DNA from 3 places in the Paenibacillus sp. JT22N12 genome. Region 2 is predicted to be linked to each of the others. Evidence: riboswitches for the same ligand, from Rfam matches in the RefSeq annotation. Region 2 holds a riboswitch; each other region holds the start of a gene.
The links. A riboswitch is a leader RNA that binds a small molecule or an ion and turns the genes downstream of it on or off. The one in region 2 is predicted to bind cyclic di-AMP.
Positions count from the first base shown of each region.

Region 1: it holds a riboswitch for cyclic di-AMP, as region 2 does, so the genes downstream of both, AC0YOA_RS05850 (3D domain-containing protein) here and AC0YOA_RS19890 (hypothetical protein) in region 2, are expected to answer to the same signal.
Region 3: it holds a riboswitch for cyclic di-AMP, as region 2 does, so the genes downstream of both, AC0YOA_RS35250 (APC family permease) here and AC0YOA_RS19890 (hypothetical protein) in region 2, are expected to answer to the same signal.

Region 1 covers NZ_JBWDNU010000002.1:51,907-54,170, reverse strand. Annotated here, with positions in the region: gene AC0YOA_RS05855 (polysaccharide deacetylase family protein) at 1-582, shown strand, start outside; gene AC0YOA_RS05850 (3D domain-containing protein) at 645-1,316, opposite strand; cyclic di-AMP (ydaO/yuaA leader) riboswitch at 1,430-1,668, opposite strand; gene AC0YOA_RS05845 (PAS domain S-box protein) at 1,746-2,264, opposite strand, start outside.
Region 2 covers NZ_JBWDNU010000005.1:123,008-125,271, reverse strand. Annotated here, with positions in the region: gene AC0YOA_RS19895 (chromate transporter) at 1-286, shown strand, start outside; gene AC0YOA_RS19890 (hypothetical protein) at 549-977, opposite strand; cyclic di-AMP (ydaO/yuaA leader) riboswitch at 985-1,149, opposite strand; cyclic di-AMP (ydaO/yuaA leader) riboswitch at 1,549-1,746, shown strand; cyclic di-AMP (ydaO/yuaA leader) riboswitch at 1,838-2,022, shown strand; gene AC0YOA_RS19885 (hypothetical protein) at 2,139-2,264, shown strand, end outside.
Region 3 covers NZ_JBWDNU010000019.1:62,417-64,680, reverse strand. Annotated here, with positions in the region: gene AC0YOA_RS35255 (polysaccharide deacetylase family protein) at 1-758, shown strand, start outside; cyclic di-AMP (ydaO/yuaA leader) riboswitch at 969-1,129, shown strand; gene AC0YOA_RS35250 (APC family permease) at 1,264-2,264, shown strand, end outside.

The DNA.
Region 1 (2,264 bases), on a different contig from region 2:
GACGATGTGCCTGATCCCCGCTACACGTCCAAGGTGCTTGATATATTGGCCCGCCATAAAGTCAGGGCGACTTTTTTTGTAGTCGGATCGCGCGCCGCTTCTTATCCGTCCATAGTCAGGCGCATTGGCAGGGAAGGGCATGTAATCGGCAACCATTCCTATAACCATGCGGTATTCTCGCGTATTTCCCTGTTTGCCTTCCAGCAGCAGATCCGCAATACTGACGCCATATTGCGTCCGCTCGCCGGATATAGTCCCAGATTAATCAGACCGCCCTATGGGGAAGTACTGCCCGGGCAAATTGAGTGGATGAAGCAAAACGGTTATATTGCCGTCAACTGGGATGTCGACTCTGTCGACTGGCGGGGCATCGACAGCAGTACGATATTGTTTAACATCAAGAAAACCCTGCAGCCCGGCTCCATTATTCTTCAGCATGCAGGCGGAGGCATCGGTCAGGATCTATCGGGAACATTAGAGGCGCTGCCCAAACTGATCAAGCTGCTCCGCAGCAAAGGCTATCAAATGGTTACGCTCCCCGAGCTGCTTGGAGAGCCGGCTGCACGAAGCGTAAAGCCCTGAAACCACCAAGCGGCGCCCCTGCAATGGGGCGCCGCTCATTTATGATCGATTATATTGAAGTATTATGATTTGCCAAGAACAAAAACCTTTACATATTGAAACCCGAACTTCTGGGCTTTTTCCTGCGATTGCGGTACGAAGATATCAATGCGATCCCCTTTGATCCCGCTCCCCATATCTGTCGCTACGGCCATCATGCCGCCAACAGGCAAACCGTCATGATCGTAACCGGTGATATACACCTTGCTTCCCATCGGAATACGGTTGGGATCAACTGCGATCGTACCCAGCTTGAGCGGGTTGCCGTAATAGTCAACCGGGCCCCAGCCGTTCTCGGATTCATCAGCTGTATAGGCGCTTGCTTTGGCTTGTACAACATCTGTATAGTTGTAGGCCAGTCCGTTGACTGTCACGGTATTTTTCGGCAGCGCTTTGGCCGTGGATTCCATTTTAATCGCCTTGACCGCCGCGGTTTTCGGAGCTGCTGCCGTTTTTTTCGCTGCCGATCCCGGCACTGTAATGGACAAGCCCGCATAAATATTGGACGGGTCCACGCCTGGATTCGCTTTCACCAGCTGATCAAGCTGCACACCGAATTGCTTGGACAACGTCCAGAAGGTATCATTGTGTTTTGCCTTGTAAACCGCTGCAGCGTTTGCCGCCCCTGCATGGGCAAGAATTGCCAATCCAAGTACAGCTGCTGCCGCGCCTTTTTTCCATTTTGCATTTACCAAAACAAATGTCCTCCTTTTATTTACGGGTTTATAGGCATGTTCTGATACAGAACTGTCTTCAAACTCCGTCATCGCTCAAACAAGGCAGCCTCTCTTCCGATTGGTTAAGTATGCCTGTTTGTGCATGCGGCCTGCGAGGTTAGTTGTCGGATTCGGATTGAGGAGTTCAACCCTACGCCAAAGCGGATATGCCCGCTCCAAAGCGATTCACCCCCAGCGGATTTTCACCCTGCCATTTCGACTGGCTCGGATAATATTCCGCGAGGCAGGAAACAGATTATTGCTTGCTGAAAGCATCTGTTTGCTGCCTCATAAAGATCCCCCGTACGATAAGTTTCGGCTCGCGTTAAAGGATACCATAATTCTATCCCCCAAATACACTGGTAAATAGGTCCAGCCGCGAACAATAACGGGATGAACGCCATTCGTTTATCCCTCTGTCTCCCATTCAAAGGCAGACAGCTCAACTGTGACGGTTGTACCGCTGCTTTCCTCGCTTTCAAATTTCAGCGTACCGCGGTGGGCTTCAATAATGCGCAAGCAAATCATGAGTCCAAGCCCGGTACCGGAGCTTTTGGTCGAGTAGAAGGGGCTGCCTAGACGCTCAAGCTTATCCTTGGGGATTCCCACCCCTTGATCTTGAATGCGGACAATGAGCATACCCGCGTCCCCCTCCTTCAGGGTAATGGATAAATCTCCTCCGCTTGGCATCGCCTCTATGGCATTTTTCATCAAATTGATAAATACCTGCTTGAGCTGATTCTCATCGCAATATACCGTCGGCATCTTCGCGGCAAAATCCTTTTTCATCTCGACATTGTTCATAATCGCCTGCGTTTCCAGCAGCGTAATCACATTCTCCAATATGGAGGCCAGATTATGCTGGCTGAACTGCTTGACCTGGGGCTTGGCCAGCGCCATAAATTCCTGCACGATTGTATTGATCCG
Region 2 (2,264 bases):
GCTTCCGTCTCTCACCGTGGTTGTGCTGATGGCGGCTTTTTTCTTCCGGCTGCAGCATAATCAGTGGGTAAAATCCTCATTTTATGGATTACGGCCCGTTATTACGGGATTGATAGTATTCGCTGCCATCCATTTCGGGTTTCCGGACGGCGAGACGGGCTTCACCTGGGTGACGGTCTGCACGCTCCTGATCTGCGCCGGATGCTTATATCTCCTACTGAAATATAAACTCCATCCCATTATGGTCATCTTGGCTGCCGGGGCCGCCGGAATTATATTGTTCTAATTCATTTAAAGTATCGCTGCTGCTTGTTAGGGCGGACGATGCTTTTTTTTGATTTTATCCGCACGGGAGTTATTTATACGATTTATTATGCTGCTGTACGCCATAATTATGTGTTTTTGTACACGTTATTCTGGATGGCTTGATCGACAAGCGGCCCGGTCCATACTCCTTAGGAATCCTCTGACCTTAGGGCATAGAAAATAAGCCCGAAGAGCACAGAAACTCTCCGGGCTTCCCTACAATATAAAAAGAGGTTTGAATGCTAGAACAAACTAATATAAGAAGATGCACGGTCAAACAATACGGTTTTTATCGCTGACTGATTATGACCGGGATTGCCTTTCAACTGCTCCAGAGCTGAGGAGACCAGTACACTTTGAATGGTATCTTCATGATAATGCTGCAATAACCAACCGAGATTATGAGGCTCCCTGGAATCCAGAATGTCCCGGAAACGGTTGGACCATGTAATCCAGTCCGCGGGCTTTTGCCAATTTTCCAGCACCATATCGCTCCATGCCTGTCCGGCGTTTGTGGTCAGAAACAGGATGACCTGATAACGGGTCATTTTGTTTTCATTGAGGGCCACAATAAACAGTTCCATCCTTTTGACTTGAACGATCTGCAGGCGGAGTTCCGGTTCAGGCAGCGGGTCAGCTTTGGGCAGTGGGTCAACGGTTTGAACAGACATCTTTAAATTCTCTCCCTTTTTTCGCTTACGAGGTTAGCTGTCGGATTCGGACGAGAGAGCCGCCCTTCCAGAGCCGTCAGGCATCCGGATTCACCCCTTGAACGCCAGAAGTCCCAGACGCTCACATGGTTCCCCCGCTGCTTCCTTTGGAAGCACTCAGCGAATAAATGATAGCCGTAATCAGGCTTGCCATTTATCATATTCCGTTCCTTTTCTTCTGTAAAACGATCCGCAGCCTGATAAACACTTCATAACGCCATATTTTTCATTTAAAGTGAAAATAAGCGGCTAAAACCAGTCATTTTGCGCAATTGCTCGTTCCCTCTTCATGTTGCTAATACGCTGCTCCATTCTTCATATAAGCTACCGAAGGGCCGGGTTTCATTTTAAGCGGAGATAAAGAAAAACGGCGAAATACCGCGATATACAGAGCATAAAGAAGCATTGATCCTCTGAAAGCGCTTGAAAATATGTCCAGCGGCGTTATTTGTGCCCATAGCTGTTCTGGACATGCTTTACACGCCGTACGGCTGGGAGTATGATTCATATCGTGCTTAACAGCATATATCCATTTTTTTGATCGCTGAGTTTCCGCCTTCGGGTGGAAAGCGGGGGAACCATAGAGGCGTTGTTGGTATCCGATGTGAGAGTCGGATCGTACAGCGCAGGGGTGAATCGTTGCAGGAGTGTCATGAAACTCATGCAGCGTAGGGCGACTCTCACCGCCCGAATCCGACAGCTAACCTCGTAAGCGCAGGTGGAGAGAGGAATGGTGAACGAAGTGATCGATTAAATTCGACCGCAGAGCGTCACGTGCCTCTGCGGTTTTTTGTTGTATAGATTTTTGTATAAATCTTGTTTTGTTTCATTCGCTGAATATTGCGCAGCAGCTGCAGTAACGGGGGAACCAACGACCGTCCTCGTCCATCGGGACGAAGGCGACGGTCACGGGGTGAATCATCCGGCATTCCAAAATGCCGGGCGTAGGGCTACTCTCATGCCCGAATCCGACAGCTAACCTCGTAAGCGTACCGGGAGAGGCAACACTTATCGCGAGCGATCAGGACGTTTGTCATGGTCAAAGAAGCCGCAGGTAAAGGTTACTCTTTTCCTAAGGCTTCTTTTTTGTTGCCTTCTTCCCTGAATTTGGAGGAGAAAAGTATGGAACAACGGCCCATATTGGTGGCTGCATCGACTGAGGCAGGGAGAAAATTCGTACGGCTGCTGCTCTACAAACAGCAGCCTGTGGTTGCCCTCACGAATAATAGGAGGGAAGAAAAGCTGCTG
Region 3 (2,264 bases), on a different contig from region 2:
CAGGGAATATCGGGCTGCATCTGACGCTAACAAGCGAGATCGCCGCTTTGCCCTGGAAAAGCCTGACCGGCGATCCGTCGCTGGAGGGCCCGGACGGGCGCATGCACGCCACCATCGAAGCCTTCGAACGGCAGTCCGATCCGAAGGCGGTTGTACGGGAAATGCAGGCGCAGTTCGAGGCGGTGAAGCAGGCAGGTCTGACGGTCTCCCATGCGGATAATCATATGGGAAGTCTCTATGGGCTGGCGACAGGCAGAAGCTATCTGCCGCAGGTGCTGTGGCAGTGCTCCCGGCGCGGCCTGCCATTCCGTCTGTTCCGCTGGATCGATCCCCGGGACAAGTTTCTGGCGTCTATTCGGGGGGCGGAGCAGGCGCTGCGCAAGGTGGTCCATCTTGCGGATACGCTCGGCGTGCCGATACCGGATTATCTGCTGAGCCATACGTATGGCGTGGAAGAAGGGGAAACCTATGAGAGCTTCAAGCAAATGATGCTGGCAAAGCTCTACGATCTTCCCGAGGGAATCTGCGAGACTTATATTCATCCGGCAGCCGAGGACGAGCGTATGAGCGCCCTTGTTCCATCCTGGGAGAAGCGGGTATGGGAATACAAGCTGATGCAGGGTGATGATTTCGCTTATGCGCTGAGGGATGCCAAGGTTGCCCTGGCGACTTACGATGATGTGCGCAAGTACAGAAAAAAGCCAAGGCTCAAATCCGCGGCTGTGCTGTTGAGATCGCTTTTGACCAGACAAAAATAATGGGCAGGAAACATAATAGGTCATAAATGAAGATATCCTGCGAAAAAGGTTGGTAGGAAGAGGATAGGATCTATGTAAGCGTTTATATCGCTATATAGGGTAATGAGCTAAAATATTCTCCAGTTTCCGTTGCTGTACAACAAATAAGTGAAGGAGTAATATTCAGTAAGTGAAGCAGCAAGTCGTGGAAAAGAGTTTCAATTTCATAAAAATCCTTAATCGCTGAGTTCTGAAACAGAAACGGGGGAACCATGGAGGCAGATGCAGTTGATCTGGTCTCAGGGGTGAATCACCTGGCGCAAGCCAAGGTGTAGGGCGACTCTCGCGCCCGAATCCGACAGCTAACCTCGTAAGCGTACGGAAGAGGAATTATCGTTGTTTTAACCATGTTCAATTATGGATAAAGCCGGGAAAGCTCCTAACTTTCTGCGGCTTTTTTTATGCTTGAAATAAGGGATAGGATCATTTGCTTCACAACAAAATGCAGCTAAAAGGGGAAGTCACAGTGGTAGGCAGATTCAAACGGTTATTAATCGGACGTCCAATGAAAAGTGCGGAAATTGAAGGGGAAAAGCTGACCAAACTTAAAGCGCTTGCGGTATTGTCCTCGGATGCGCTCTCTTCAGTCGCTTACGGGACGGAACAAATTCTGATCGTTCTGATGGCTGCGGGCTTCGCGGCGGTATGGTATTCCATCCCCATCTCGCTTGCTGTGCTGGGTCTTCTCCTGATTCTGATTTTGTCTTACAGGCAAACGATCTTCGCTTATCCCGCCGGAGGCGGGGCTTATGTAGTAGCCAAGGACAATCTGGGCGTCCGCACCGGACTGCTGGCCGGAGGCTCGCTGCTTGTCGATTACATTCTTACTGTCGCCGTCAGCACATCCGCCGGGACTGATGCCATTACATCGGCTTTTCCGTCCCTGCATGATCACCGCGTACTGATTGCACTCATCATGATTTTGTTCTTGACCATTATCAGCCTGCGCGGAATTACGGAATCCGCGTCCGTGCTTGCCATGCCCGTTTATTTGTTTGTCTTCGCGATTTTCGCACTCATTATTTCGGGAATCATCAAGTATGCGCTCGGAGGCGTTGACGCGCATCCTCCGGAAATCGGCGCCGCTGTATCGAATATCAGTCTTTTCCTGCTTCTGAAGGCCTTCAGCTCCGGCTGTTCCGCGCTCACCGGCGTGGAGGCGGTGTCCAACGCCATACCGAACTTCAAGCAGCCAGCCAATCGCAATGCCGCCGCCACACTGATCATGATGGGCGCCATTCTGGGCGCCATGTTTGTGGGAATCAGCCTTCTCGCCTACTGGTACGGCATTACGCCGAATCCGAAGGAAACCGTAGTCTCCCAGATCGCCGATTCCACCTTCGGCAGAGGCGTGATTTATTATATCATCCAGGGAGTCACTGCCCTGATTCTGTTTCTGGCAGCCAATACAGCCTACTCGGCCTTTCCCCTTCTGGCGTTCATGCTGGCCAAAGATAAATATATGCC